Regions from separate parts of the Nonomuraea sp. NPDC050451 genome, predicted to be linked through region 2. Evidence: predicted binding sites of a transcription regulator. Region 2 holds the regulator's gene; the other holds the start of a gene.

Region 1 (15,163 bases), on a different contig from region 2:
ACGCTTCCAGAGGCCCGCTACGACCTGGTGAGGCCCGGCATCGCGATGTACGGCCTGAGCCCCATCCCCGAGCTGGGCGACTTCGGGCTCAGGCCGGCGATGACGCTCGTGGCGCAGGCCGGGCTGGTCAAGCGGGTTCCGGAGGGCTCGGGCGTGTCATACGCTCACCTGTACGTCACCGACCGCGAGACCACGCTCGGCCTCGTGCCGCTCGGATACGCCGACGGGATCCTCAGGCACGCGACGGGGCGCGCCGAGGTGCTGGCCGGCGGGCGGCGCAGACCGATCGCGGGCCGGGTGTGCATGGACCAGTTCATGATCGACATGGGCGACGACCCCCTGTCGGCGGGCGACGAGGTCGTGCTGTTCGGGCCCGGTGACGGGGGCGAGCCGACCGTTCAGGAGTGGGCGGATAATCTCGGCACGATCACGCATGAGATCGTGACCAGGATCGGGTCGCGCGTGCCGCGGGTCTACGAGCACAGGCGCTCGGAGTGACGACGGGCACTTCGCGGCGGGCATGAGCGGAGAAGGATCGGGGAGATGACGACGACAACACGGCGCAGGGTAGGCATCGCCGGCGCGCTCGTCGGTGCGGCTTCCGCCGGCGTCGCGGCGGCGGCGCTGGCCAAGCGGTACGCGGTCGGCCGGATCAGGTTGCGCCCCGACACCGAGGCCAGCGAGCCGTTCGGCGAGCTGCGGGGCAGGGAACGCACGCTCATCACCTCAGACGGGAAAGCGCTGCACGTCGAGATCGACGGGCCCGACGACGCCGAGCTGACCGTCGTGTTCTGCCACGGCTACTGCCTCAGCCTGGAGTCCTGGCACTACCAGCGCAAGGACCTGCGCGAAAACTACCGCATGGTGCTGTGGGACCAGCGCTCGCACGGGCGCTCTCAGCGCTCGGGCGCCGACGACAGCACGATCGACCGGCTGGGCGCCGACCTCGCCGAGGTGATCGAGCGGTTCGTGCCGGGCCCGTGCGTGCTGGTCGGCCACTCCATGGGCGGCATGACGATCATGGCGCTGGCCGACAGCCACCCCGAGCTGTTCGCGGACAAGATCCGCGGCGTGGCGCTCATCGCGACCTCGGCGGGCAAGCTGGCCGAGCTCACGCTGGGTCTGCCCGCGATGGTGTCCAAGGCGGTGCACAAGATCGCCCCCTCCACGGTCTCGATCCTGGGCAAGGGCGGCGCCCTGGTCGACCGCACCCGCCGCGCGGGCAGCGACATCGCGTTCCTGATGACCCGATACATGGGCTTCGGCGACTCCAAGAACGTCAGCCCGACCGTGGTCGACTTCGCCGAGTCGATGATCAGGGCCACGCCGACCGAGGTGGTCGCCGACTTCTACCCGGCGCTGATGAACCACGACAAGCTCTCCGCGCTCGACGTCCTCGACCCGGTGCCCACCGCGATCATGGTGGGCGAGCGCGACTGGCTCACCCCGCCCGACCACAGCAAGGCCATCGCCGCCGCGCTGCCCAAGGCGCAGCTCACCGAGGTGCCCGACACGTCCCACCTCATCCAGCTGGAGCGTCCTGGCGTCGTCAACGACGCGCTGCGCGACCTGATCAAGAGGGTGGAGATGCAGTGAGGCTCGCGACCGCCGAGGACATGCGCGCGTACGGCGCCCGCCTGGCCGGGCTGCTGCGCGCCGGAGACCTGCTCGTGCTGTCGGGCGCGCTCGGCGCCGGCAAGACCACGCTCGTGCAGGGCATCGCCGAAGGGCTCAAAGTACGCGGCCCGATCACCTCGCCCACGTTCGTGATCGCCCGGGTGCATCCCTCGCTGCGCCAGGGGCCGCCGCTCGTGCACGCGGACGCCTACCGGCTCGGCGGCAACCTGGAGGTCGACGACCTCGACCTGGACGCCTCGCTCGAAGACTCCGTCACCGTCGTGGAGTGGGGCGAGGGGCTGGTCGAGGGGCTGGCCGACGACCGGCTGGAGATCCACATCGACCGTGAGGCGGGCGAGGAGGCCCGCATTGTCACCATGCGCGGCGTGGGTCCGCGATGGGCCGACACGCCGTCTGAGCCGCTGGAAGGCTAAAACAGCCGTCAATTTTCGGCAATACTGGCACCCTTGACGTACCAGGCCAAAGACATAAATCATGATCGTTGGTCAGGGATTGGCCCAGATTTTCTGGGTATCAGGAGGGGCGACATCCATATTTCTGATGGATGCTGGGTGGTACGACGGCAAAGTGGGGTGCGGCCGGTGCTCAGGGTCAGGCGAGTCGCGTACGCGGGAGCCATCGTCATGGTCGGTCTGACCGGCTGCACGGCCTCCGCCGAGACAAATCCAACAGGCACGGCGACGCCCACCCCCACAGCCAGCGGCACGGCCGCCCCGACCACCACCGCCACGAGCAGCCCGCGGCCCACGACCACGACCACCAGGCAGACCATCTCGGTCCAGCTCAACCCCGACCGCGTCACCGCGGGCGAGACCTCCAAGGTGTGGATCCTGGCCAACTGCCCCGTGCCGACCGGCGGCCCGGCGCACACCGGCACCGGCACCTCGCGCGCGTTCGTCAACGGCGTCGTGCTCAACCCCGTCGCCGGGGCCTCGGCGACCCCCACCGTGACCGCCACGCCCGCCAACGGCTCGCCCTGGGTGCGTGGCGAGGCGCAGGTCTCGGGAACGGTCCGACGCGGCTCCTACCGGGTCGACGTCAAGTGCGACGGCACCAACGACATGGGCCGGGCCACCCTCAGGGTCGCCGCGGCCGAGGCCGTGCCGTCCACCGTGCCGAGCAAGGCGCCCAAGGCGGGCGGCGGGGGCACGTACGGGATGGACGCGAGCGACGACTCCTCGATCCCGATCGGCCCCGCGGGCGTGCTGGTCGGCCTCGCCCTGGTCGCGGGCATCGGTTTCGCGGTCAAGCGCCGCAAGGCGTAGCGATGGCCCGCCCTGGACGGGTGGTGCTCGCCGGCGCCGCCACGGGCCTGCTGCTGGTCGCGTTCGGCAAGAGCATGCAGACCGGCACCACGCCCACCGCGTCGATCGTGCCCGAGAGCATCGACATCCCCTCGATCGACGTCGACGCGCCGCTCATGAAGCTCGGGTTGTCGAAGGACGGCGAGGTCGAGCTGCCCCCGTACGAGAAGCCGAAGGTGGCCGGCTGGTACACCGGCAGCGCCGTGCCCGGCGAGAAGGGCGCCTCGGTGATCATCGGCCACGTCGACACCAAGACGGCCCCCGCCGTGTTCTACAAGCTCAGGCAGTTACGCAAGGGCGAGACCGTCAAGGTCGAGCGCAGCGACGGCAAGGTCGTGAGCTTCAAGGTCGACCATGTCGAGCAGGTGCACAAGGACAGCTTCCCCACCAGGCGCGTGTACCTGGAGGACGGCCTCAAGCTGGTCACCTGCGGCGGCAAGTTCGACTACGCCACGGGTGAATACCTGGACAACATCATCGTGTACGCCTCCCGCGCCTGAAAAACGGTTTGCGGGCCCCTTCCCCTCACCCAGGATCATGGACGCGTGAGTGCGAACACCAGCCCGTCCGCGTCCGGCGTGCGCCTGCCCTGGGGCGATGTGCATCCGCAGGTGCGCGCGGCGGTCGAGGACTTCCTCGGGGCGCGCGTGGCCGAGGCGGTCACCCAGTCCGGCGGCTTCTCCCCGGCGGCCGCGGTCCGCCTGCGCGCGGAGAACGGCAGGCGCGCCTTCGTCAAGGCCGTCGGCCCCGAGCCGAACGCCGACAGCGTCCGCCTCTACCGCGCCGAGCTGGAGATCGCCGCCGCGCTGCCGGAGTCGGTGCCCGCGCCCAGGCTGCTGACCGGCTTCGAACTGGAGGGCTGGGTCGCCCTGGTCTTCGAGGATGTCGAGGGCGAGCATCCCGAGCTGCCGTGGCGGCGCGACCAGCTCGACCGGGTGCTCGGCGCCATCAGGCGGATGTCGGCCGAGCTCACCCCCACCCCGATCGCCGCGCCGCCCGTGGCCGAGACTCTCGACCCGTCGTTCCGCGGCTGGCACCGCCTGCTGGAGGAGGACACGGACGGGCTCGACCCGTGGGCGCTGCGCCACCTCGGCGAGCTGGCCGAGCTCGAGTCCGGCTGGGCCGAGGGGGCGGCGGGCGACACCCTGGTCCACGGGGACCTGCGGGCCGACAACATCCTGCTCAGCGGCGAGCGCGTCTACGTCGTCGACTGGCCGTGGGCCTGCGTGGGCGCGCCCTGGGTCGATCTGGTGGCCATGCTGCCCTCGGTCGGCATGCAGGGCGGCCCCATGCCGCACGAGCTGTTCACCGATCCCGACCCCGCGGTGACCGCGTTCGTCGCCGGGCTCTGCGGCTACTTCGTCCGCCACGGCCGCCTGCCGGACCCGCCGGGACTGCCCACGGTCAGGGCGTTCCAGCGGGCGCAAGGGGTGGTCGCGCTCGACTGGCTCAAGCGTCGTACGGGCTGGTCTTGACTTTTGGAGGCGGCGGGCCGTACGGCGGGTAGGCTAGACAGCCGTGCTGGTCCTGGCCTTTGATACCGCGACACCCGCCGTCACCGCTGCGCTCCACGACGGTGGACGGGTGCTCGCCGAGCACACGACGATCGACGCCCGGCGTCACGGCGAGCTGCTCATCCCCACCATCGAACGCGTGCTGGACGAGGCGGGCGCGGCGCTGCGCGACGTGACCGCCATCGTGGCGGGCAGCGGCCCCGGCCCCTACACCGGGCTGCGCGTCGGGCTGATGACCGCGCAGGGGCTCGCCACCACGGTGGGCGTCCCCGCGTACGGCATCTGCACGCTCGACGCCGTCGCCTACGGCAGCGGGCTCGCCGAGCCGTTCCTGGTGGCCACCGACGCGCGGCGCAAAGAGGTGTTCTGGGCGCGCTACGCCGACATGCGCACCAGGCTCGACGGCCCCTTCGTCGACCGGCCCGCCGACGTGCCCGTGGACGGGCTGCCGGTCGTGGGCGCCGGCGCCGGCCTCTACGCCGAGATCCTCGGCGAGAGCGACGCGCCCCCGTACCCCTACGCCGGGGCCCTGGCCGCGCTCGCGGCCGAGCGGCTCGCCCAGGGCACGCCGCTCGACCCGCCCCGCCCGATCTACCTGCGCAGACCCGACGCCGTCGTGCCCGGGGCGCCCAAGCGGGTGACGGCGTGAAACTCCGGCCGATGACCGAGGCCGACCTGCCGGCGGTCATGTCGATCGAGCGGGCCACGTTCCCGCTCGACGCGTGGAGCGAGGGCATGATGCGCGGCGAGCTGGCCGACATGCCGCGCTCGCGCCACTACGTGGTGGCGCTCGTGGACGACGAGATCATCGGCTACGCCGGGCTCGCCGCCGCGGTCGACCAGGCCGACGTGCAGACCATCGCGGTGCTGGAGAAGCACCAGGGCACCGGCGTCGGCGGCGCCATGCTGACCGAGCTGCTGGCCGAGGCGGGGCGCAGGGGAGCGCGGGAGATCTTCCTTGAAGTACGCGCCGACAACCCGCGCGCGCAGGCCGTCTACCGGCATTACGGGTTCGAGGAGATCGGCACCCGCCGCCGCTACTACGACGACGGCACCGACGCGATCATGATGAGAAGGAATCTTGATGACTGACGAACCACTGGTCCTGGGCATCGAGACCTCCTGCGACGAGACCGGCATCGGCATCGTCAGGGGCCACACCCTGCTGGCCAACACGATCGCCTCCAGCATGGACGAGCACGCCCGCTACGGCGGCGTGGTGCCCGAGGTGGCCTCGCGCGCCCACCTGGAGGCCATGACGCCCACCGTGGAGGCCGCGCTGGCCGAGGCCGGCCTGAAGTTCTCCGACATCGACGCCGTCGCCGTCACCGCCGGCCCGGGGCTGGCGGGGGCGCTGCTGGTGGGCGTGGCCGCCGCCAAGTCGTACGCGCTGGGCCTCGGCGTCCCCCTCTACGGCGTCAATCACCTGGCCGCCCACGTGGCCGTCGACCAGCTCGAACACGGGCCGCTGCCCAAGCCGTGCATCGCCCTGCTCGTGTCGGGCGGCCACTCGTCGCTGCTGCTCGTGCCCGACGTGGCTTCAGACGTGATCTCGCTGGGCTCGACGGTCGACGACGCGGCCGGCGAGGCGTTCGACAAGGTCGCGCGGGTGCTGGGGCTGCCGTTCCCCGGCGGCCCGCACATCGACCGGGCCGCGCGCGACGGCTCGGGCGCGGCGATCACGTTCCCGCGCGGCAAGATCGACGACGGGACGCTCGACTTCTCCTTCTCCGGGCTCAAGACGGCCGTGGCGCGCTGGGTCGAGGCCCGCGAGGCGTCAGGGCAGTCGATCCACGTGCCCGACGTGGCGGCCTCGTTCCAGGAGGCCGTGGTCGACGTGCTGACCCGCAAGGCGCTGCAGGCGTGCCGGAAGTACGACGTGCACGACCTGCTGATCGGGGGCGGCGTGGCGGCCAACTCGCGGCTGCGCGCGCTGGCCCAGGAGCGCTGCGACGCGGCCGGCGTGCGGCTGCGGGTGCCCCGCCCCGGCCTCTGCACCGACAACGGCGCGATGGTCGCCGCCCTGGGCTCCAACCTGGTCGCGGCCGGGATCACGCCGTCGACGCTGGAGATCCCCGCCGACTCCTCGCTGCCGATCACGACCGTTCACGTGTGAGGGCCGTGCCGTCGATGACGGCACGACCCCCGAGGGTCAGTCCTTGGCCCTGGTGGGGCGCAGGAGGGCCTCGGCCAGGGCCAGCATGGTCTCCTCCAGGGCGCCCAGGCGCTTGGTGAGGTCGTCGGTCGCGGGCTGGACGATGCCGGTGACCGTCTCCGTGAGCTGGTCGCGGTCGGGACGCGCCGTGACGAGCTCGGTGAGCGCGTTCGCGGCGGCGGACAGGCGCTCGGCCTGGTCCCCGGCGTGCGCCTGGAGCAGCTCGCTCTGGCCCGCCAGGGCCTCGGGGAGCCGGCCCACGCGCTCGCTGACGGTCTCGATGCGGTCGTCGACGGACTCCAGGTGGGCGCTGGCCTGCTCGGCGCGGGTGGCCAGGCCGTTGAGGTGGGTGTCGAGCCCGTTGAAGCGGGTGTCGATGCCGTCGAACCGGCTGCCCAGGTGCTCCTCGGCCTCGACCAGGCGCTCGTCGATGGAGTCGATCTGGGTGTCGAGCTTGTTGAAGCGGCCCTCGTTGCGCGTGGACAGCTCGCCGAGGCGCTGGTCGGAGGCGACCATGCGCTCGTCGAGGGCGCCGAAGCGGGCGTCGATGCGTACGTCGAGCGCGTCGAACCTGTCGTCGTGGCGCCCGAGGTGCCCGTCGACGGTGCCCAGGCGCTTGTCGACGCCGCCGAGGTGGTTGTCCACGGACAGGAGCCGCTTGTCGACGCCGGCCATCCTGCCGTCGAGGCCGTCGAGCCTGGTGTCGATGTCGGCCAGGCACTCGTCGGCGGACTCCAGGCGGCTGTCGAACCCGGTGAGCCTCGAGTCGAGCCCCGTGAGCCTGCCCTCGACCCGGTCGAGCCGGGCGTCCACGCCGCTGAGCCGGGCGCTCAGGCGCTGCTCGCTCTCGCCGAGCTGGACGGCGAGGTGCTGGTCGGCCTCGTCGAGCCTGGTGGCGAGCCGCAGCTCCACGTCGGACAGGCGGCTGCCGAGCTGCTCGTCGGACTCCTTGAGGCGGCTGGCCAGCCGCTCGTCCGCCTCGACGAGGCTGGTGGCCAGGCGCTGGTCGGTCTCGTCCATCCGGGCGCTCAGCCGCAGGCCGGTCTGGTCGAGCCGGTCGGACAGTCGCTGGTCGGTCTCGTCGAGCCGGTCGGTCAGTCGTTGGTCGGTGTCGTCGAGGCGGGCTGTGAGGCGTTGGTCGGCCTCGTCGAGGCGTGTGGTCAGCCGCTGGTCCGTCTCGTCCATCCGGACGGCGAGCTGCTTGTCCTGCGCGCTCAGCCGGGCGGTGAGGTGCTCCGACAGGTCGCCGACCGCGACCTCGACCCGGTCGGTGCGGGTGCTCAGGTCGGCCATCGACTTGTCGAGCCTGGTGAAACGGCTCGCGGCGGCCTCCATGCTGGTGTTGAGCGTGGCCAGCTTGGCGGCGAAGTCGGACATCCCCTTCGTCAGGCCGTCCGTGGTCTCGAGCACCGTCTGCAGGCGGGTGAGCGCTTCGTCCACCCCCTCGCCCATGGTGCCCAGGTCGGCCCGCAGGCCGGGCAGGTCGGCCACCGGGGCGACGCGGGCGTCCACGTCTCCGATCCGCTCCCCGACGGCGTCCACGTGGTCGCGAACCGCCTCGACGTGCTGAGCCAGCCCCTCCGCCCACATCGGCGGCTTGGCGGTGATGTCGTCGAGCCGCCCGCTGACCGCCTGCAGCGTGCCGCTGAGGCCGCCGAGCTCGCGCTCGCGCACCTCGCGCAGCAGCCACTCCATGCCTTCGAGTCGCTGGCGGATCTCGTCCAGCACGGCCCCCTGCGTGCGCTGCTCGTACACATGATCCTGCGAGGCGCGCGCCAGCAGGTCCCGCATCCTCTCGGAGATGCCGGACTGGCCTCCTGCCTGGAGAAGGGTGGTGTGGTTGGAATGGTCCACCGAAAGCTCCTTTGGCTCGCCGACGGTCTGCCGCGCAGCGGTGGTATATAGGTCGATTTTCAGATGAACGAGCGGGAACGCGGGAAACCGCATCAGGGGAGAACTCCCGTCCGCCCACCTTAGCCTCTCGATCAAGGTCCGTCAGGGGCGAAGTGAAAGATCGAGGTTAACGGCAGAATGACCGGTTCAGGCAGGTGGAGAGGTGTCGCAGATGATGACCGATGGCTTATCGAGGATCCGGGTAAGGATGATAGTTGCTGATTTTTCGCCATTCAGGCGGAGATCAGAGCGGAGGCGCTCGATGTCGACGGCGGAGCCACGCTTCTTGATGGTGACATTTCCCACTAGTCGTTCGCGGAGTGCGGCGCGCAGCTTTTTCCCGGAAAAAGGGAGAACGTCCTCTACTTCATATCTGGCCGCCCATGGGGTGTCGATCGGGTCGTCACCGGTGATGTAGGCGATCATCGGGTCGAGCAGGCGTCCGTTCACGATTTCCGACACCTCTCCCACGAGGTGCGCCCGGATGGCCGCGCCGTCCGGCTCGTAGACGTACCTGCCGGCCGGGCCGACCGGGGCCTCGGCTCCGGTGGGAGTCAGGGTGTGGCCGCCGGGCAGCAGGGTGGCGCGGCGGCGCGCTCCCTCCTGGCCGGTCCAGAGAGCCGCCTCCTTGACCTCGCCCTTGTACGAGACCCACTCGGCCTCGGCACCTGCGGGGATGAACTCGTACGGGATGCCCGGGGCGACCTTGACGCACGCCCGGGAGGCTCTGGAGAGCAGGTCGAGCACCACCGGCCAGGGCGGGGAGTAGGCCATGGGGTCGAACGTCCTGCCCCGGCTCGTCCTCCTGGCCGGGTCGGCGAAGAGCACGTCGTACTCCTCCGGCCGGACCTCGGCCGCGTCCCCCACGGACACTCTGACCCTGTCGCCCAGCCCGAGCGCGTCGGCGTTGGCCCTGGCCACGGCGACGGTCAGCGGGTCGGTGTCCACGGCGGCCACGGTGCAGCCGGCGCGGGCCAGCGCGAGGAAGTCGCCGCCGATGCCGCAGCAGGCGTCCACGACCCTCAGCCCGTGCGGGGGCGCGTCCGACCGTGGACCGGTCAGGCGGCGGGCGCGGTGCTCGGCGACCTCCGTCCGCGTGGACTGCTCCAGGCCGTGCGGCGTGAAGTACATCCGCCCGGCGTCCTCGCCGAACTTGGCCCTGGCGCGCTCCCGCAGCCCCGCCTGGGTGAGAGCCGCGGAGGTCAGGGCGGCGTCGTACGTCTTGCGTAGCTTTGTGGCGGCGGCCACCGGATCCGTGCCCACCAGCTCCACGGCCTCCGCGAGCGCGCGCTGCCCGCGCGGTGTCAGCAGCTCGTCGAAGGCGTCAAGGTCCACATCACCCGACGTTAGCGCCATGTCCGACCCGGTCGGACCAAGGGCGTACCGTGTCCATAGGGGGACGGGTTCGGTCTGATCGCTCTCAGCAGACGCGTTCGTGTTGACTGTCAAGCCCCTCTTGCATATGTTTCCTGTTGGCACTCTCCCCTTGAGAGTGCCAACGTGCGACGAGGCAGGTCTGACACCCGCGACGGCAGGCCCAGCTGGTCGCCTCTTCTAGATCATTCAAATCTGAAGGGGAGGTCCGATCGTGACGACCGCCACCAAGGTTCCCGTTAAGCCGCTCGGCGACCGCATTGTGGTTCAGCCGCTTGAGGCCGAGCAGACCACCGCTTCCGGCCTGGTCATCCCTGACACCGCCAAGGAGAAGCCGCAGGAGGGCAAGGTCCTCGCGGTGGGTCCCGGCAACTGGGATGAGGACGGCGACAAGCGGATTCCGCTCGACGTCTCTGAGGGCGACATCGTCCTCTACAGCAAGTACGGCGGCACTGAGGTCAAGTACGGCGGCGAGGAGTACCTCGTGCTCTCCGCCCGCGACGTTCTCGCGATCATCGAGAAGTAAGCCGGATGTGTCGAGCCCCGGGCGCTCTTGAGGGCGGCCGGGGCTTTCGACGCTAGGAGAGGACTTTCAAGTAATGGCGAAGATCCTGGAGTTCGACGAGGACGCCCGCCGCGCGCTCGAGCGCGGTGTGAACGCCCTCGCCGACGCCGTCAAGGTAACCCTCGGCCCGCGTGGCCGTAACGTCGTCATCGACAAGAAGTTCGGTGCGCCGACGATCACGAACGACGGTGTGACCATCGCTCGTGAGATCGAGCTGGAAGAGCGCTACGAAAACCTCGGCGCCCAGCTCGCCAAGGAAGTTGCCACCAAGACCAACGACATCGCTGGTGACGGCACCACCACCGCCACCGTGCTGGCCCAGGCCATGGTCCGCGAGGGCCTGCGCAACGTGGCCGCCGGCGCCTCGCCGCTGTCGCTCAAGCGCGGCATCGACAAGGCCGCCAAGGCGATCAGCGACAAGCTGCTCGACAGCGCCCGCGAGGTGGCCGACAAGAAGGAGATCGCCAATGTCGCCACGATCTCCGCTCAGGACGCGCAGATCGGCGACCTGATCGCCGAGGCGTTCGACAAGGTGGGCAAGGACGGTGTCCTCACCGTCGAAGAGTCCAACGCCATGGGCATGGAGCTCGAGTTCACCGAGGGCATGCAGTTCGACAAGGGCTACGTGTCGCAGTACATGGTGACCGACCCCGAGCGGATGGAGTCGGTCCTCGAGGACGCCTACATCCTGATCAACCAGGGCAAGATCGCCTCCATCGCGGACTTCCTGCCGCTGCTGGAGAAGATCGCCCAGACGAAGAAGCCGCTGCTCGTGATCGCCGAGGACGTCGAGGGCGAGGCCCTGGCCGTTCTGGTCACCAACAAGATCCGCGGCACCTTCACCTCCGTGGCCGTCAAGGCCCCGGGCTTCGGCGACCGCCGCAAGGCCATGCTGCAGGACATCGCCATCCTCACCGGTGGCCAGGTCGTCAGCGAGGAGGTCGGCCTCAAGCTGGAGCACGTCGGTCTCGAGGTGCTCGGCACGGCCCGCCGCGTCGTCGTGACGAAGGACAACACCACCATCGTCGACGGCGCCGGTGACCCGCAGGCCATCGAGGACCGCGTCAAGGAGATCAGGCTCGCCATCGAGCAGTCCGACTCCGACTGGGACCGCGAGAAGCTGCAGGAGCGCCTGGCCAAGCTCGCCGGCGGTGTGTGCGTGCTGCGCGTCGGCGCCGCCACCGAGGTGGAGCTGAAGGAGAAGAAGCACCGTCTCGAGGACGCGATCTCCGCGACGCGCGCCGCGATCGAGGAGGGCATCGTCTCCGGCGGTGGCTCCGCGCTGATCCACGTCTCCAAGACTCTCGACGACCTCGGCCTGACGGGCGACGAGGCCACGGGTGTCGGCGTCGTGCGCCGCGCCCTGGTCGAGCCGGCCCGCTGGATCGCCGAGAACGCCGGTCTCGAGGGCTACGTGGTGACGCACAAGGTCGCCGAGCTGGAGGCCGGCCACGGCCTCAACGCCGCGACCGGCGAGTACGGCGACCTGATCGCGCAGGGCGTCATCGACCCGGTCAAGGTCACGCGTTCGGCCGTCCAGAACGCCGCGTCGATCGCGGGCATGCTCCTCACGACCGAGGCGCTCGTGGTGGACAAGCCCGAGGAGGAGGCCCCGGCCGCCGGCGCGGGCCACGGTCACGGCCACGGCCACTGACCCGTCTCTTCTCTCGCCACGGCCCGCACCCGAAAGGGTTGCGGGCCGTTCGGCGTTCCAGGGACGGTTGATTACGGGAGGTTCAGCGCGGGCCGAGTGCGCTCGTACAGGACTCCGATCGCGCCGTTGCCGAGGAGCGCCATGTCGGAACATCCGGCGTGGTCGCCGTCGATCCGGTTGGTGGAGTTGTCGTAGTTCCGCCAGGTCGCGCCTTCGTCGAACGACGAGCGCACGTTCATGCCCACCGGGTTGTTGTCCGTCTTCGGGGTGGCGGGCGCCGAGAGCAGGATCCGGGGGTAGGGGGCCCGGTTCCGCCGGCGCAGCAGGGCCGAATGGGTGGGCGGAGCGCTGATCGCGCCGTCGGCCTGGAAACCGCCGTCGAACGACTGCTCGCTCTGGGCCAGGCCGTGGACGGAGGTCTGGTCGTCGGGCACGGCGCCGTTGCGGGCGACAAGTTGTGGCGGACGCCGAACTCGGCGAACGAATGCTTTCAACCGCCCGGCGGCATCTGACCAGCGCGGAGACCCCACGCCGCCGCAGATTCCATGTCTGGCGTACACGGCGTTGCACGATGCCGTCCGCAAGTTGCAGATCCAGGGTCTCCGGGCGACGGCGACCGGCGGCCACCTGGCGGTCCCAGCATGCCGCGCGGGCGCAGTTCGGGGCGTCCATGGGAGCGGTCCTTCGCTACCGCACTACGCGGCACGAAAGCGAGTATCCGGCCAGCCGCACCTGGATCGACGAGGACAGCGTCCGCGATGACCTGCCGCCGGCGATCGCGGCGGTGGACGCGGCGGAACGGGCGCTGACGCGCATTGCCTGATCCCTTCGCCACGGGCGGGGAGGCTGGTGTTGGGCGCCGCCAGGGCCCTTGTGGCGCTTGCGTCCCACGCCTCCAGACGGCTCGAGGGGCCTTGTCGGTCGGCCGTGCGAGCGGTGGCGCTCGTCGTGATGGCGGCTCTGTGTCGAAACCGCCCGCGGTCAGTGGGGGATCGCCTTGGCCGTGTGGTGATCGGGGTCGCGTCCGAGGGGTGCGGGGACCGGTAGGTCCTCGCTTGAGGGTGTGGGCCCCCACCGGGCGCTGCCCGAGCTCTCCATCGCGCGAAACGCGTCCCCGGGTGATGACTTGCTGTCCGGGCGGTTGGGGGGAAGTGGGCGGAAAAGGTGGATTATTGGAGTAAACCGGCAGTGGGTGATAAGCGTCCGGGATCTGACAATTGTCGTGCATTCCAGGTTATGGGATGAAACATTATGTCACTAGTTAAGCCTTAGTGTGGTCATTTGATTACTGCCCGTTATCGTCGCTTCAATGTGACCAATCCGTAGCCGTTCGCCATGACGACAGGCCGGATCAGTGCGGGCATCATGCCTATCGTGAGCGAGGGAAGCGTCGCCGACGCCAAAATTGGGGTAAGGCTCGCGTCGAGACTTCCGGCACGGACGGATGACTCCGACCTTAGGGAACTGACGAGCCTCGCCGTACAGGGAGATCGCAGTGCGATCGAATCCCTGCTCGGTGAGTTGCGTCCGATGGTGGTGCGGTATTGCCGCGCCCGGCTGGGCAGGGTTTCAGGGCAATATCACATTGCCGATGACGTAGCCCAGGAGGTGTGCATCGCGGTCCTGTCCGCGCTGCCGCGATACCGCGACATGGGGCGGCCGTTCGCCTCCTTCGTGTTCGGGATCGCCTCGCACAAAGTGGCCGACGCGCTACGGAGTTCGGTGCGCTCGGCCGTACCGACTCAGGATCTGCCCGATGGGCCGGACGACGGGCCGGGGCCCGAGGAGACCGTGGTCCGCTACATCGAGGTCGAACACGCGCGCAGGCTCCTGGCCAGGTTGCCCGAGAACCAGCGCGAGTTGCTGCTGTTGCGGGTGGTGTCGGGCTTGTCGGCTGAGGAGACCGGTAATGTACTCGGTATGTCACCGGGTGCGGTTCGTGTCGCCCAGCATCGGGCGCTGGCCAGGTTGCGGCAGATGGCCGAGCTGGAGTCGGCTTGACGCCAGAGGAGGAGACCGACGCGCTGCTCGACGCGCTCGGTCGCGGAGAGAGGCCTGACTCAGGCGATCCAGCCGTGCGGTTGCTGGCCGTGCTGCTCGATGATGTCGGTCAGCGGCGTTCCTCCGTGTCGATGACGCCGTCGACATAGCCTCTGGCGTACTCCCAGCTGACGTAGTCGGCGGGGTCCGGGTGAAAGGCCGGCTCGTGGACCTGCGGCTGGCCTTTCTCGATCATTTGTCGTAGGTTGCCGCGCAGCAGCTCCCAGTCGAAGAAGTGCTGCTCGCCGCATTCAGGGCAGTCGAGTACGAGGCCCAGCACCCCCTGCGGTTCGAGCAGGGAGCGGAAGACCTCGACGTCGGCGAGGTCCGTGATGGCCTCGTCACGTTCGGCCGCGGTGAGTGGCTCGGCGTCGTCGAGGGCGCCCATCGCCGAGGAAGGGTCGTTCGGGTCGTCCGCGAACGGGTCGCGGGGGACGTCTTCCAGCACCTTCCCACCATATGACCGAAGCGGCCCGAGCGGTGGACATTACCTCAGCCATCCGCGCCTGGCGGCCTCCACGCCCGCGTGGAAACGCGACTGAGCGCCCAGTTCGGACATGGCGTCCGCGAACCTCGCCCGGACCGTTCGCACCGATACGCCCAGCTGGCGGGCTATGGAGTCGTCGCACATGCCCTGGGCGGCCAGGCGGAGGACCTGGACCATGCCGTCGCCCCTGCGGCCCCACGGCAGGGGCACGGCCCTGGCCCACAGCTCCCTGAACAGCGTGCGGAGCATGCCCACGACGATCGGCGTGCGGATCAGATAGAAGTTGTACGCGTGGTCGGGCAGGTTGCCGCCCCAGAACGGGGGCAGTCCCGCGACCTCGGGCCCCGCGGTCATGAACCAGCTCGGCACCCGGTCCAGCGTGCGTACCTTGCCGCCCGTCTCCAGCACCCGCGTGAGCTGGTCGCGTACGCCGGGCAGAACCAGGGTCGAAACCGGGATGATCGCGTGAACCGTGAGAAGTTTTCGTTCTTGCGCGTCAATCCATAGTTCCGCAAATTTGCGCGCAAAATCAATCATGG
Region 2 (15,163 bases):
CCAGCTCGCGCAGCAGCTCCTCCTGCGCGGGGTCGAGGCGGGTCGGGGTCTCGACGTTGACGTGGATCAGCAGGTCGCCGCGGCCGGACTCGTTGAGCCGCTGCACGCCCCGCCCGAACATGGTGATGACCTGGCCCGACTGCGTGCCGGGGCGGACGTCGACCTCCTCGGAGCCGTCGAGCGTCTCGACCGCCAGGATGGTGCCGAGCGCGGCGGCCGTCATCGGGATCTGCACGGTGCAGTGGAGGTCGTCGCCGCGCCGCTCGAAGATCTCGTGGGCGCGCTCGACAATCTCGAGGAACAGGTCTCCGGGCGGGCCGCCGCCGGGACCGACCTCGCCCTCGCCGGCGAGCTGGATGTGGGTGCCGTCCTCGACGCCCGCGGGGATGCGGACCTTGATCGTACGGCGGGTGCGCACCCGGCCGTCGCCGGAGCACTCCTGGCAGGGGTGGCGGATGATGGTGCCGAAGCCGCCGCACTGCGGGCACGGCCGCGAGGTCATGACCTGGCCCAGGAACGAGCGGGTGACCTGGGAGATCTCGCCGCGCCCGTTGCACATGTCGCAGGTGTCGGGGTGGGTGCCGGGCGCCGCGCCGGCCCCGTGGCAGACCTCGCAGAGCACGGCCGTGTCGACGACCAGCTCACGCGTGGTGCCGAACGCCGTCTCGCGCAGGTCGAGCTCGACCCGGATGGTGGCGTTGCGTCCCCTGCGGGCACGCGAGCGCGGCCCCCTGGCGCCGGCCGCGGTGCCGAAGAAGGCGTCCATGATGTCGCTGAAGGGGAAGCCCGCTCCGAAGCCGCCGGCGCCCGCGCCTGCTCCGGCGCCGCCGAAGGGGTCGCCACCCAGGTCGTACATCTGGCGCTTGTTCGGGTCGGACAGCACCTCGTAGGCCTGCGTGATCTCCTTGAACCGCTCCTGGGTCTCAGGATCGGGGTTCACGTCGGGATGCAGCTCGCGGGCAAGTCGGCGGTAGGCCTTCTTGATCTCGTCCTGACTGGCGTCACGGCGCACCCCGAGGGTGGCGTAATAGTCGCTGTTTGCCACTTATCGACCTCTTATGATGCAGCCAGGATCTGGCTGACGTAGCGTGCCACCGCGCGCACGGCGCCCATCGTCACTGGGTAGTCCATCCTCGTGGGCCCCAACACCCCGAGCCGGGCCAGTTGGTTGTCGCCTGAACCGTATCCGGTCGCGACTATGGATGTCCCCCGCAGATAGGGGTTTTCGGAGCCGATGCGCACGGTGAGCGCGGACGGTGTGTCTGCGGATGTCTCGCCGAGCAGTCTCATGAGCACGACCTGCTCCTCCAGCGCCTCGAGCACGTCGCGCAGGCCGGTCGCGAAGTCGGCGCCCGCGAGGTTGGCCGCTCCGGCGAACACGATCTTCTCGTCGTGCCGCTCGACCAGTGTCTCGAGCAGCACCGACAGGATCGTCGCCGCGGCGGGCCGGTCTTCGAGAGGGAGCCGCTCGGGCAGGTCGGCGACCAGCTCGGGCACGTTGCTCAGGCCGCAGCCGTCGAGGCAGGCGTTGAGCACCGCGCGCAGGTGGGCGATGCGGGTGTCCTCGATCACCTCGGGCAGCTCGATGACGCGCTGCTCGACGCGGCCGGTGTTGGTGATCAGCACGAGCATGACCCGCCGGTCGTTCAGCGGCACCAGCTCGACGTGCCTGACCGTCGAACGCGTCAGCGTCGGGTACTGCACCACCGCCACCTGCCTGGTCAGCTGCGCGAGCAGCCGGACCGTGCGGGTGACCACGTCGTCGAGGTCGACCGCGCCGGCCAGGAACGTCTCGATGGCCCTGCGCTCGGCCCCGGACAGGGGCTTGACCTGCGAGAGCCGATCGACGAACAGCCGATAGCCCTTGTCGGTCGGCACGCGGCCCGCGCTGGTGTGGGGTTGGGTGATGTAGCCCTCCTCCTCCAGCGCGGCCATGTCGTTCCTGACCGTCGCCGGGGAGACTTTCAGGTTGTGGCGCTCGGCGAGCGCCTTGGAGCCCACCGGTTCGTTGGTGGACACGTAGTCTTCGACAATGGCGCGGAGCACCGCCAGCTTCCGATCGTCGAGCACGTGCTCACCTCCTGCCTCTGACATCCAAGGAACGCAACCATCTAGCACTCTGTGTTCCTGAGTGCCAAGTGTACGGCTCTCACTCACAAGGTGCGATAACACAAGGTCGCAACCAGGCTCCTAGCTTCTTACAAGGGGCAAGTACCACACTTGCCGACATGAGCGACAACTCCCCGCCTCCGCCGTACGGGCCCCAGCCGGGTTACGGGCCTCAGCCCGGGTCGCAGCCGGGTTACGGGCCCCAGCCCGGGTCGCAGCCCGGCTACGGTCCTCAGCCCGGGTCGCAGCCCGGCTATGGCCAGCCGCCGCAGTACGGGCCTCCGCCTCAGTACGGCCCGCCACCGCAGTACGGCCCGCCGCCCCAATACGGCCCACCTCCTCAGTACGGACAGTACGGCCAACAACCCCAATTCCCCCCACGAATCGACTCGAAAGCCATCAAACCGCGACTTTGGTGGATCGCACTCGTGTGGGGCATCGCCGTGGTCTGCACGATCGTGGGCGTCGTCATATTCACCAACGGCATCGTCAGCAGCGTCGGCAACATAGCCCCCACCAGGACGTTCGCGTCCGGCGAAACCGTGACGGTGCCGATCGACCCGGCGAACAAGCCCGCCGTCTACCTCTCCAGCGACACCGCCGTCCACTACGAGTGCCAGATCACGAACGGGGCCAAGCTCGCCAAGACCACGGGCACGCAGACGGTCACGTCCGGGTCGGTCAAGTGGGAGCAGATCCTCGTGATCAACGCCCCCTCCAGGGGCGACTACCAGCTCTCCTGCACCACGCAGGAGCAGGCCGACGTGCGTTACGGCGTGGGCCGCGAGCTGACCTCGGCCGCGGGCGGCATCGCCGGCGGGGTGATGGCGCTCATCCTGATCCCCGGCGCGGGACTGCTCATCGCCATCGCCGGCACCATCACCGTGCTGGTCCGCCGCAGCGGCGCGCGCAAGCGCCTTGCGGTCGGCGGGTGATTTGCTACGGTCCCCGTGTGTACGAGGGCGATGTGCTGGCGGGGAATTGGCGGCGGCCGGGCAAGGGCAAGATCCCGAAGGTGCCGGCCGAACCGGACCTCGTCGTGGAGGACGCCGACAGCGGCTTCTGCGGCGCGGTGGTGGCCTGCGACAAGGAGGCCGTCACGCTCGAAGACAGGTTCGGCAGGCGCCGGCTGTTCCCGCTCGCGCCCGCCGCGTTCCTGCTGGAGGGCAAGCCCGTGACGCTGGTACGCCCGTCGGCGGCCCCGGCGGGGCCCAGGCGCAGCGCGTCGGGCTCGATCGCCGTGGAGGGCCTGCGGGCGAGGGTCGCCCGGGAGAGTCGCATCTACGTGGAGGGCGTGCACGACGCCGCCCTGGTGGAGAAGATCTGGGGCCATGACCTGCGGGTCGAGGGGGTCGTGGTCGAATATCTGGAGGGCGTGGACCATCTGCCGGCCATCGTGGCGGAGTTCGGCCCCGAGCAGGGGCGCCGGCTGGGGGTGCTGGTCGACCACCTCGTGCCCGGCTCCAAGGAGAGCAGGATCGCCGCCGAGATCACCTCGCCGGACGTGCTCGTCGTGGGGCATCCGTTCATCGACATCTGGCAGGCGGTCAAGCCGTCCGTGCTGCGCATCCCCGCCTGGCCCGCGGTGCCGCGCGGGGTGCCGTGGAAAGAGGGCGTCATCGCCGCCCTGGGCTGGCGTATGGAGCCCGCGGAGGCGTGGCGGCGGATCCTCGGGGCCGTCTCCACGTACACAGACCTGGAGCCGGAACTGCTCGGCCGGGTCGAGGAACTGATCGACTTCGTTACGGAGGCATCATGAGCCAGGACCCACCGCAACCGCCGCCGGACGACGACGCCACCCGCTTCGTCCCCCCGTCGAGCATCCCGCCCAGCCAGGGCTCCGGCCCCCAGCAGCCGGGATACGGCCAGCAACCCGGCTCCTACGGCCAGCAACCCGGCTCCGAGCCCGGGGTTTACGGGCAGCAGCCCGGCTCCGCGCCCGATTACGGCCAGCCGGGGTACGGCCAGCAGCCAGGATCCCAGCCCGGCTACGGCCAACCGGCGTACGGACAGCCTGGATACGGCCAGCCCGGCTATGGGCAGCCTGGTTACGGGCAGCCTGGCTACGGACAGCCTGGCTACGGACAGCCCGGTTACGGACAGCCCGGTTACGGACAGCCTGGCTATGGACAGCACGGTTACGGCTCCGCGCCGCAGCCGCCCGGCTACCCGTACGGCGCGCCTGGCGAGCCGTACATCCCCGGCAGGTTCGGCCCCCGCCCGGGCACCGACGACACCACCATGGCGATGCTCTCGCACCTGCTCGGCCTGCTGGTCTCCTGGGTCGGCCCGCTGATCATCTACCTGATGAAGAAGGACGAGTCCCCCTACGTCAGGGATCAGGCGGCGGAGGCGCTCAACTTCCAGATCACGATGTTCATCGGCTACGTGATCTCGGGCTTCCTGATGATCATCTTCATCGGCGTGCTCCTGCTGCCGGTCGTCTGGATCCTGTCCCTGATCTTCCACATCCAGGCCGCCATGGCCACCAACAAGGGCGAGCGATACCGCTACCCGTTCGCCGTCCGCCTGATCACCTAGACCAGCAGGTCCCTGATCAGGGCGTCGGCCAGCAGCCGCCCCTGGAGCGTGAGCACCATGAGGCCCGACCTGAACGGTCCGGGCTCCAGCAGGCCGCGCGCCAGCGCGCTCGCCACGGCCGGGCGCGCGTCCGGGGCCACCTCGGCCAGCGGGTAGCCGGACGACAGCCGCAGCTCCAGCATCAGCCGCTCGGCCGCCCGGTCGTCGTCGCCGAGCACCTCGCGCGCGTGGGCGGGCGAAGTGCCCGCGGCCAGCCGCTGGGCGTAGGCGGCCGGGTGCTTGACGTTCCACCAGCGGGTGCCGCCGACGTGGCTGTGGGCGCCGGGCCCGGCGGCCCACCAGTCGCCGCCGGTCCAGTAGAGCAGGTTGTGGCGGCAGCGGGCCCGGTCGGAGGTGGCCCAGTTGGACACCTCGTACCAGTCGAACCCGGCCTGGGACAGCAGCTCGTCGGCGATCAGGTAGCGGTCGGCGGCCACGTCGTCTTCGGGCATGGGCAGCTCGCCGCGCCTGATCCTGGCCGCCAGCCTGGTGCCCTCCTCGACGATCAGCGAGTACGCCGACACGTGGTCGGGCCCGGCCTCGATCGCGGCGGCCAGCGAGGCCCGCCAGTCGTCGTCGGACTCGCCGGGCGTGCTGTAGATCAGGTCGAGGTTGACGTGCTCGAACCCGGCCTGCCTCGCCTCCTTGACGGCCGCCGCCGCCCTGCCGGGGGTGTGCCGGCGGTCGAGCACCTGGAGCACGTGCTCGCGCACGCTCTGCATGCCGAAGCTGACCCGGTTGAAGCCGCCCTGGCGGAGCTTGTCCAGGTAGGCCGGGTCGACGGACTCGGGGTTGGCCTCCGTGGTCACCTCGGCCCCCGCGCTCAGCCCGAACTCCGAGCCGATCGCGGCCAGGATCCTGGCCAGGTCTTCCGGGGGGAGCAGCGTGGGCGTGCCACCGCCGAAGAACACTGTCTCCACCGGCAGCTCGGCCTGGCCCAGGACGCGGCGCGCGAGGCGGATCTCCTCGACGACCGTGTCCGCGTAGTCCCGGTGCGAGGCGCCGGGGCCAAGCTCGGCGGCGGTGTAGGTGTTGAAGTCGCAGTAGCCGCAGCGGGTCACGCAGAACGGCACGTGCACGTAGAAGCCGAACGGGCGCTCGCCGAGGCCCCTCAGGGCGCTGTCGGGCAGCTCGCCCGAGGTGGGCACGGGATCGCCGTCAGGCAGGGTGGATGGCACCCCTTCAGTTTGCCGGGTGTTCGAGGGTGCTATCGAACTGCAACCCCCCAGAGGTTCACTGAGGCCGTACCAGCCCGAAGGGGGTTGATCACATGGCCGGCATCGGCATCGTGGGCGCGGGAATCTCGGGGCTGACCCTCGCCCTGCGCCTGCAGCAGCTCGGCGTCGAGGCCAGGCTCTACAGCGAGCAGGACGCCGCCTCCATGCGCTCGGGGCGCCTGCCCAACACGGTGGCCAGGATGGGGCACACCCAGGCGCGGGAGCTGGAGCTGGGCAGCGAGCACTTCCGGGATCCCGGATGCCTGATGAGGTCCGCCAAGCTCTCGATCAAGGGGGATCCGCCGCTGGAGTTCCTGGCCGGGATCTCCGAACCGTTCCACGCGGTCGACTTCCGGCTGCTGCTGCCCGCGTACCTGGACGACTTCACCGGCCGGGGCGGCGAGGTCGTCGTCACCGGCGCGCCGCCGGACGCGGCGCAGGTGGATCGCTGGTCCCGGGAGCACGAGCTGATGGTGGTCACGGCCGGGCGGCGGTCGGTGGCGGAGCTGTTCCGGCGCGACCTGGCGCGCTCGCCGTTCGACCGGCCGCAGCGCGTCCTGACGGCCGGGTTGTACGGCGGTCTCGACCTCGGCCCCATGTTCAGTTACAACGTCTCGCCCGGGTGCGGGGAGATCCTGCGCATGCCGATGATGACCAGGCACGGCGTGGTCTCCAGCGTGCTGGTCGAGGCGGTTCCCGGCGGGCCGCTGGAGCCGCTCTCGCGCCTGCCCGCCGCCGAGGTCGCCGGCGAGCTGGCCGGGCTGCTCGCCGAGCACGCGCCGCGGCTGGCCGAGCGCGTGGACGGGGGCTTCGAGCTGCTGGGCGAGGACGATCTGCTGCAGGGGGCGATCACGCCGGTCGTACGCGAGGCGGTGGCCGAGCTGCCCAGCGGGCGGATCGCGCTGGCCGTCGGCGACGCCTGGATCACCAACGACCCGCTGACCGGCCAGGGCGCGAACCTGGGTTCGGCCTGCGCCTGGATCGCGGCCGACGCCATCGCGGCGGGCGGCCCGTACGACGCCGCCTTCGGCCGCGCCACGGCGGAGCGGATGTGGGAGGCGGCGGCGCCGGTCACCGACTGGACCAACGCGTTCCTGCGCCCGCCGGCCGCGCACGTCGTGACCCTGCTGCTGGCGGCCACGACCAGGCAGGACGTGGCGGACCTGGTCCTCGGCCTGTTCGCGAACCCGGCGTACGCGTGGGCGGTGATCTCGAGCCCCGAGGAGGTGGCGCGGATCGTTGACGGCGGCGGGCCATAGCTCTACTTTTAGGAAAGTTTCCTATAAGTACCCCCTCCCGGGAGTCGCCCCGTGAAGAAAACGATCCTCCTCGCGCTCTCGCTCTTACTCGGCTGCACGGCGATCTCCGCGCCCGCCGAGGCCCGAACCGGCTTCAAACGGGTCGCGTACTTCATCCAGTGGGGCGTCTACGGGCGCAACTACCACGTCAAGGACGTGGACGCCACGGGGGCCGCGGCCAAGCTCACGCACCTGAACTACGCGTTCGGGTTCGTGAACGCCGAGGGCGCCTGCTACTCGGCCGACCCGTGGGCGGACTGGCAGCGACCCGTGCCCGCGGAGCAGAGCGTGGACGGCGTGGCCGACGCGCCCGGTCAGGCCCTGAACGGCAACCTCAACCAGCTCCGCAAGCTCAAGGCCAAGCACCCGGGGCTCAAGACGATGATCTCGCTGGGCGGCTGGACCGGGTCCAAGTACTTCTCCGACGCGGTCCTCACCGCCGAGTCCCGCTCCGCGCTGGCCCGCTCGTGCATCGACCTGTGGCTGCGCGGCAACCTGCCGGACCTGCCCGCGGGCGCCGGAGCCGGGGTGTTCGACGGGATCGACCTGGACTGGGAGTGGCCGGGCTCCTCCGGCGCCGAGGGGAACGTCGTCCGGCCGGAGGACAGGCGGAACTTCACGCTGTTCGCGGAGGAACTGCGGGCGCAGCTCACCGCCTTCTCCCCGAGTGCCCAGCTCACGGCCTTCCTCCCGGCCGCGGCGGCCAAGATCGACGCCGGGTTCGAGGTGCGGCGGGTGTTCAGGGCGCTCGACTTCGCCACCGTCCAGGGGTACGACCTGCACGGGACGTGGGAGGCGCAGACCGGGCACAACGGCAACCTCTTCACCGATCGGCGGGATCCGAACCCGGTGCGGTACAGCGTGGACCAGACCGTACGCGACTACCTGTCCCGCGGGGCACCCGGCCGCAAGATCGTGGTCGGCGTACCCGCGTACGGCCAGGGCTGGACGGGAGTCACCGGCGGCGGCGACGGCCTCTACAAACCGGCCACCGGCCCCGCCGCCGGGAAGTGGGGCCCCGGGACGGAGGACTACAAGGACCTGGCCGCCAAACCCGGCAAGCGCTACCGGGACCTGCGCACCGGGGCCATGTGGCTGTATGACGGGAACGAGTTCTGGTCGTACGACGATCCGGCGGTGCTGCTGCAGAAGGCGGCATACATCCGCCTCAAGGGGCTGGGCGGCTCGATGATGTGGTCCATCGACCAGGACGACACCCACGCCTCCCTGACCTCAGCCCTGTACTCAATCCTCCACTGACCCCAACCGGCTCGCCCCCGAGCTGACCACACACCCCAACCCGGGGCCGGGCGCACACCATGCCACCCGGCCCCTCCCAACGTTCCCCTCCGCACCCCGACCCCCTCCCTGCCGCGCATACCCGAGCGCCGGGTCAGCGAGACGAGGTACGACGGGACGGGGTGCGGAGGGACGGGTGCGGCGAGACGGCGTGCGGCGAGACGGGGTGCGGCAGGCTCGGCGCACCCCGTGCGAGCGCCAAACAGCCAACGCCCGTCCCCTCCAGCACCTCGCCGCCGCGCATCCCGAGCGCCGGGTCGGCGAGACGGGGGTGCGGCGGGGCTCGGCGCAACTCGTGCGGGCGCCCAGCAGCCGATGCCCGTCCCCTCCAGCACCTCCCTGCCGCACATTCCGAGCGCCGGGCCAGCACGCATTCGGCCGAACGCACGCCCACTGCCCTTCCAGCGCCTCCCTGCCGCGCCTTCCAAGCGCCGGGTCGGCGAGACGGGGTGCGGCGGGACGGGTGCGGCGGGACGGGGGGTGCGGCGGGGCTCGGCGCAACTCGCACGGGCGCCCAGCAGCCGACGCCCGACGGCCGTCACCCCCCAGCCACCATGCCCCCTGCGCCCTTTACGCCACCCGCCCCCCTCTAGCCATCAGGCCCCTACAGCCCTTAGGTCACCCACCCCTCTAGCACCTCCATGCCACTCAACCCCTCAGCCACCCAGCAGGAGGGCCGGGCGGGCCTACGAGGGTTGGCCGCTGAAAAGGCGCTCGGCCATGCGATCCCACTCGGCGTCGTGCCCGGGAACGGCCAGGATGCGGCGCAGCGCCTCCTCGTCCCCGTGCCGGGCCCGGAACCAGTCCCCCACCGTCACCCCGATCTCGGGCCGCGAGACGACCACCACCTCGTCGCCGACCCCGAGCTCCCCAAGTGAGACCACACGCAGGTATGCCCCAGGCCGCCCCGCCGCCGTGAATCGCTTGAGCCACCCCGGCTCGTCCATCCAGTTGCGGAACACCACGCACGGTATCCGGGGCCCGCTCACCTCCAGCAGGGCGCTGCCCACCCGCCACCGCTCGCCGATCACAGCGCCCGTGACATCGACGCCGGACGTGGTGAGGTTCTCGCCGAACTGCCCGTTACGCAGCTCCCGCCCGAGCTCCCCTTCCCACCAGTCGTAATCCTCCCTGGCGTACGAGTAGACGGCTTGGTCGGGCGATCCATGGTGCTTCCGGTCAGCCCGCTCGTCACCCGCGAGCCCGTTGGCCAGTACGGCCATCCGGTGCGTGACCGCCCGCTTGTCGATCGCCGTACGCCCCAGCTTCCCCGCCCACCCAGCCTCGACCGATTTGCCCACATTTACGGAGATGACGCCCATGCTTGGACGGTAACCGAGAGCCCGCTCCCCCAGCGACCCGATAACCTCTCACCTCGATCTCCACCCCAGGGTGGAGATCCACGCACTCAACCCACGGGCCGATCCGGTACGCCCCGCCGATCCCTACGGTCAAACCCGTGGAACCCATACTGATCTCTCTCCTCGTCCCCCTCGCCGTGGTGTTCGTCGTCTACCGCCAGATGCAGACCCGACCCACCGCCAAACGGGGCATCCTCTACACCGCGTCCGCCATGATCGTCGTCGGCATCGCATCCGGCGGGGTCATCGATCCCCGGCACCTCGCGCTGAGCCTCGGCCTGGCCCTGGTGGAGGCCGTCATCGCCGTCGCCTTGGGCGTGTGGCGGGCGACGACCGTACGGGTGTGGCTGGACGACGCCGGCGTCTCCTGGTCGAGGGCCACGGGCTGGACCATGCTGGTGTGGCTGGCCTCGGTCGCCATCCGCGTCGGCCTGTACTTCGCCGGAGGCGCCCTCGGCCTCGAACTCTCCACCGGCGGGATCCTGCTGTTCATCGGCCTCACCATCGGCGCCCAGTCGTACGTCGTCGCCCAAAGGGGTCGTGCGCTTTCGAGCACGGACAGGCGACCGGATACCGTCGTGGGGTGATGCGTGCGCCGTACGGAATCGCCCTCACGCTGCAACTCGGGATGATCGCGCTGCTGATCGTGGCCCAGATGGGAGCGACCCCCGCGCCGGGCCTGACCGGCACCGGACTGGCGGTCACCCTCCTGACCGCCGGACTGGGCCTCACCCTGCTCACCACCCTGTACCTCTCACTACGCGACCGACACGCGCAACCCCGTCCCACTCGCCGGGAGTCCCGACAGGAGGTCCCACCGGAGACCCGACACGAGGTCCCGCCGAATGCCCAACGGGAGGTCGCACCGGAGGCACAACGGGAGGCTCCACGGGATGTCCCACGGGCCGACCGAGCGAACCGGCCGGAGATCCAGCGGGAGATCCAGTGGGAGACCCGATGGGCAGCAGGGCCGCCACCGCAGCCGTCGGCGCCAGGCAGCCCGACGGACCCAGGAGTACCAGCACGGGCAGCGGCGACGGGGAGCCGGCCGCAAGGGGAAGTGTCGGCGGCAAGTGGTCTGCCGCAGGCGGTGTCACCGGTGCCAGGTGACCGACCACAGCCGGAGGCCGCGGCGTCAAGCAGTCCGACGCCGCAAGAGCCATCGGCGCCAGGCGACCGACCGCAGTCGGAGCCCCCGCCGCCAAGCAAGCCGGAGCCCTCAAAGCCACCGGAGCTCGGCGGCCCGATGCCGGCGGGTCCGCCAGCGCCGAGCAGCGTGTGGACGCCGGGTGGTGGGCCGGCGGAGGCGGGGGCGGAGGGCTTGCGGGTGCTGCGGGTCTTTGGGGTGCCTGTCGCGCTGATCGCCCTCGCCCTGGCCGTGGTCCTCTCCATCGCCCTCAGCACCCTCACCGACGGCGGCGCCGCGATCGGAGCCCTCCTCATCTGCGTCAGCCTGGCCGTGACGCGCTTCACCCTGCGCCAGGCGCTGCCCATCGGTCTGCTGGCCGTCGGGGGCCTGGTCGTGGCGGGTGCGATCGCCGGCAACCCGGCTCGCGACCTCCCTCTCATCCTCAGCACCTGCCTGATCGTCCTGATCTCGTACGCGGCCAGACAGCGCAAGGCCACCAGGGCCGCCGAGGCGCGAGAGGCCGTGCTCGCGGAACGGGCGAGGATCGCCAGGGAGATCCACGACATCCTCGCCCACTCCCTCTCGGCCCAGCTCGTCCACCTGGAGGGAGCCAAGCTGCTGCTGCGCGCGGAGCGCACGGCCGAAGCGCTCGATCGGGTCACCCAGGCCCGCGACCTGGCCAAGTCGGGGCTCGACGAGGCCAGGCGCGCGGTGCAGGCGCTGCGCGAGGACCCGCCCGCGCTCCCCGTGGCGCTGCGCACGCTGGCGGACGACTTCGAGAGCACCGCCCACCAGGCCTGCACGCTGCGCGTCTCCGGCCCCGAGCACCGCCTGTCGCCGGAGACGGAGCTCGCCCTGGTGCGCACCGCCCAGGAGGCCCTCACGAACGTACGCCGCCACGCCCCCGGGAGCCCGGCCACGGTCGAGCTCGAGTTCGGCCGGCTCGGGTGCGAGCTGCGCATCACCAATCCGGCCTCCGCGGAGAAAGGCTCGCCCGGAGGCGGCTACGGCCTCCTGGGCATGCGTGAACGGGCCGAGCTGCTCGGCGGGACGCTGTCGGCAGGCGAACGCGACGGCGGCTTCCAGGTGCACCTGAAGGTGCCGGCATGACCGGTGGCGCCCGGATGACCAGGGTCATCGTGGTGGACGACCAGGCCGTGGTGCGCGAGGGCCTGGTGCTGCTGCTCGGCCTGCTGCCGGACATCGAGGTGGTCGGCTCGGCCGGCGACGGCGAGGCGGCGCTGCGGCTGGTCGACGAACGGCGGCCCGACGTGGTGCTCATGGACCTGCGCATGCCCCGCATGGACGGCGTGGAGGCCACCGGCCGCATCCGCGCCGAGTTTCCGGAGACCCAGGTCGTGGTGCTCACCACGTACTCAGACGACGAGTCCGTCTTCGCGGCGCTGAGAGCGGGCGCGCGCGGCTTCCTCACCAAGGACGCGGACGCCGACGACATCGCCAGGGCCGTCGCCACGGTGAAGCGCGGCGATGCCCAACTCGACCCCACCGTCCAACGCCGCCTCCTGGACACCATGTCGGCGCCCACGAGACAACCCCCGGCCACAACCGGAAACACCCCTCCTCCTCCTGTAATCGTCCGTGACGGGCTCCCCGACGGGCTGACCCCACGCGAGGGCGAGGTGCTGGCTCTCATCGCCGACGGCCTCTCGAACACCGAGATCGCCGCCCGCCTCTACATCTCGGAGGCCACCGTCAAGACCCACATCAACAACCTCTTCGCCAAGGCGGGCCTGCGGGACCGAGCCCAGGCGGTCTCCTACGCCTTCCGGCACGGAGTGGCGCGCCCGCAGTGAACCGGCGATCAGGGCTGCCTGAGCTGGGACTCGCCGTCGAACCCGGCCAGCTGTAACAAGGTCTCCAACGCCGCCTGCCTGGTCTCCTCGACCGAGCCACCCCGTTCGCCGAAACACTCCGCCGCCACGTCGAGCAGCGCCGCCACCACGACCGCATCGGGATAGGGCACGTCGACGAGCACCGTGCCGTCGCCGCCCTCCTCCCCCGAAACCAGGTGGAGCCTCAGCAGCCGCCGAGTCTCCTCAGCCACAGCCACCCCCAACACGGCGGCACGCTCGAATCGCTCAGAAGCAATCACGTCACCCTCCAGTCGCACTGGTGTTCGGAATAGAAGGTAGGCGATGGCACCGACAGAAAATCGCCGCGATCATCCGCGCGCTCGGCTGGCTAGGCTCGAGTCCGTGTACGACTCGATCATCAGCGTTCACGGGCTCACAGTCGAACTCGGCGGCAATCCCGTGCTTCGAGACATGGAGCTGACCGTGTCACCGGGCGAGATCGTGGCGGTCGTCGGCCCGAACGGGAGCGGCAAGTCGACCCTCCTGCGCTGCCTGGCCGGGCTCCAGCCGGTCACCTCCGGCCAGATCCGGGTGTTCGGGGAGCCGCCGGCCGACGACGCCGCCTTCTGGCGCCGGGTGGCGATGCTCGGCGACGAGCCCGCCTGGTATCCGGGGCTCACCGCCCGCGAGCATCTGGAGCTCATGGGAGCGGTGCACGCCGAGGCTCGCATGGGCGTCGAGGCGGCGCTGGAGGTGTTCGCGCTGGTGGAGCGGGCGGACGCGCCGCCGCTGAACCTGTCCACCGGGCAGCGCCAACGCCTCTCCCTGGCCTCCGCACTGCTCAGGCCGAGCACGTTGCTGCTGCTCGACGAGCCGGAGCGCGGCCTGGACGCCGGTTTCCGGGCCCGGCTGGGCGATCTGCTCGATGAATACGCGGGCGAGGGAGGCACCGTGGTCATGGCCACGCACGATCACGACCTGGCCGGCCGCGCCCGCCAGGTCTCGCCGTCGGGGGTGGACGCGTGAGCGGGGCCGCGGGGAGTGTGCGGGTGGTGCGGGCGTATCTTCGCTCGCGTGGCCCGGCCCGGGGTGGCCTGCTCGATCGGTACGTCGCCGGGTTCGGGCTGGCGATGCTCGCCGCCGTGCTCGGCCGGCCGCTCTCCACCGTGCTCCAAGGGCTGGCCGGAGCGGCCGATCCCGCTCGCGTGAGCGCAGGAGCGGCCCTGCTCGCCCTGGCACTGGCCGGTTTCCTGGCCGCGGCCCGCGCGGCGGGACCCGTGATGCTGCCTGCCGCCGACGCCTCCTGGCTGCTGCCCTCGCCGCTGGACCGGCGGCACCTGCTCGGACGCACCGCCCGGGTGCTGTTCATGGTGGCGGCGGCGGCCGGGCTGCTGCTCGGATTGGGGCTGGTCGCCGTGCTGGGCGCCCCCGACCAGCTCGTGTGGCGCCTGCTCGGCGCGCTGGTGCTGGGCGTCTCGGCGACCGCGGGCGGGATGGCCCTGGCGGTGCTCGGTCAGGCGTCCCAGTCGTGGCAGGTCTGGCTGACGGCCGCGACGGTCGCGCTGCTGGTGGCCGCCGTCGTGACCGTCACCGGCCAGCTGCGCACGGTGCTCGCCGTCGCCGCGAGCGCTCCCCTGTCCGCGGTGGCCGTCGCCGCTGCCGCCGCGACGGCGGCCTCCGCCCTGCTGGTACGCCACGCGTGGACGTCGCTCGACCGGATCCCCACCCGTACCCTCGTCACAGCCTCGACCCGTGCGGGACGCGTCGCGAACGCGGCCATCGGCCTCGACCCCGATGCGCTCACCTGGATCGCCGAGGACAACCACTGGCGGGCCAGGAAGCTCAGCTCGCGGCGGTGGCCGTCGCTGCCCGCGCCCCTCGCGCTGGCGTGGCACGACTGGCGCCGGGTGGGGCGCAGGCCGGGGCGCCTGGGGGCCATGTTCGCGATGTCCGCGTTGCCTGCCGTGCTGGCGCAGGCGGGCGGCGCTCCGGTGACGCTCGGAGCGGCCGTGCTGGCGGGTTCGCTGGCCGTGGCGGCGGTGAGCGTGTCGGGGGCGCGCAGGGACAGCGACAACCCGGTCCTGTCCAGGCTGCTCGGCGTGGACCGCCGCCAGGCGCTCGCGGCCCGCGCTGTGCTGCCCATGCTGCTGAGCGGCGCGTGGGCGACCCTGGGGCTGGCCGCCCTGGGCGCGGGCGGCGCGCTGCCGGGGGCGTGGTGGCTGTTCGGGCCGCTGACAGCCCCCGCGCTGGCCGCCGCCGCGCTGCGGATGGCCAGGAGGAGTCCGGTCGACCACTCCATGCCGATCATCGACACCCCGGGCGGCGCGATCCCGACCGGGCCGCTGCGCTGGGCGCT

What was found. Region 2 encodes HrcA, which represses chaperone genes, less so after heat shock. Its sites were predicted from a motif close to TTGGCACTCTCNNNNNGAGAGTGCCAA; they were not measured.
Region 1: groES (co-chaperone GroES) is a predicted target of HrcA. The motif match lies at 9,977-10,003, and genes of this name have one in related genera.

What each region holds. Positions count from the first base shown of each region.
Region 1 covers NZ_JBITHZ010000003.1:55,306-70,468, forward strand. Annotated here, with positions in the region: gene alr (alanine racemase) at 1-498, shown strand, start outside; gene ACIBI9_RS11545 (alpha/beta fold hydrolase) at 544-1,596, shown strand; gene tsaE (tRNA (adenosine(37)-N6)-threonylcarbamoyltransferase complex ATPase subunit type 1 TsaE) at 1,593-2,051, shown strand; gene ACIBI9_RS11555 (hypothetical protein) at 2,220-2,903, shown strand; gene ACIBI9_RS11560 (class F sortase) at 2,906-3,442, shown strand; gene ACIBI9_RS11565 (aminoglycoside phosphotransferase family protein) at 3,488-4,417, shown strand; gene tsaB (tRNA (adenosine(37)-N6)-threonylcarbamoyltransferase complex dimerization subunit type 1 TsaB) at 4,461-5,105, shown strand; gene rimI (ribosomal protein S18-alanine N-acetyltransferase) at 5,117-5,548, shown strand; gene tsaD (tRNA (adenosine(37)-N6)-threonylcarbamoyltransferase complex transferase subunit TsaD) at 5,541-6,572, shown strand; gene ACIBI9_RS11585 (hypothetical protein) at 6,609-8,465, opposite strand; gene ACIBI9_RS11590 (methyltransferase domain-containing protein) at 8,652-9,839, opposite strand; gene groES (co-chaperone GroES) at 10,090-10,404, shown strand; gene groL (chaperonin GroEL) at 10,478-12,097, shown strand; gene ACIBI9_RS11605 (hypothetical protein) at 12,169-12,531, opposite strand; gene ACIBI9_RS11610 (hypothetical protein) at 12,768-12,920, shown strand; gene ACIBI9_RS11615 (sigma-70 family RNA polymerase sigma factor) at 13,463-14,098, shown strand; gene ACIBI9_RS11620 (DUF5319 domain-containing protein) at 14,208-14,585, opposite strand; gene ACIBI9_RS11625 (LuxR C-terminal-related transcriptional regulator) at 14,625-15,163, opposite strand, start outside.
Region 2 covers NZ_JBITHZ010000004.1:337,849-353,011, reverse strand. Annotated here, with positions in the region: gene dnaJ (molecular chaperone DnaJ) at 1-1,045, opposite strand, end outside; gene hrcA (heat-inducible transcriptional repressor HrcA) at 1,057-2,070, opposite strand; gene ACIBI9_RS16610 (hypothetical protein) at 2,538-3,044, shown strand; gene ACIBI9_RS16605 (DUF3097 domain-containing protein) at 3,062-3,868, shown strand; gene ACIBI9_RS16600 (DUF4870 domain-containing protein) at 3,865-4,650, shown strand; gene hemW (radical SAM family heme chaperone HemW) at 4,647-5,867, opposite strand; gene ACIBI9_RS16590 (styrene monooxygenase/indole monooxygenase family protein) at 5,960-7,165, shown strand; gene ACIBI9_RS16585 (glycoside hydrolase family 18 protein) at 7,217-8,464, shown strand; gene ACIBI9_RS16580 (MOSC domain-containing protein) at 9,190-9,825, opposite strand; gene ACIBI9_RS16575 (hypothetical protein) at 9,963-10,451, shown strand; gene ACIBI9_RS16570 (sensor histidine kinase) at 11,210-12,103, shown strand; gene ACIBI9_RS16565 (response regulator) at 12,100-12,807, shown strand; gene ACIBI9_RS16560 (hypothetical protein) at 12,816-13,058, opposite strand; gene ccmA (heme ABC exporter ATP-binding protein CcmA) at 13,210-13,833, shown strand; gene ACIBI9_RS16550 (DUF6297 family protein) at 13,830-15,163, shown strand, end outside.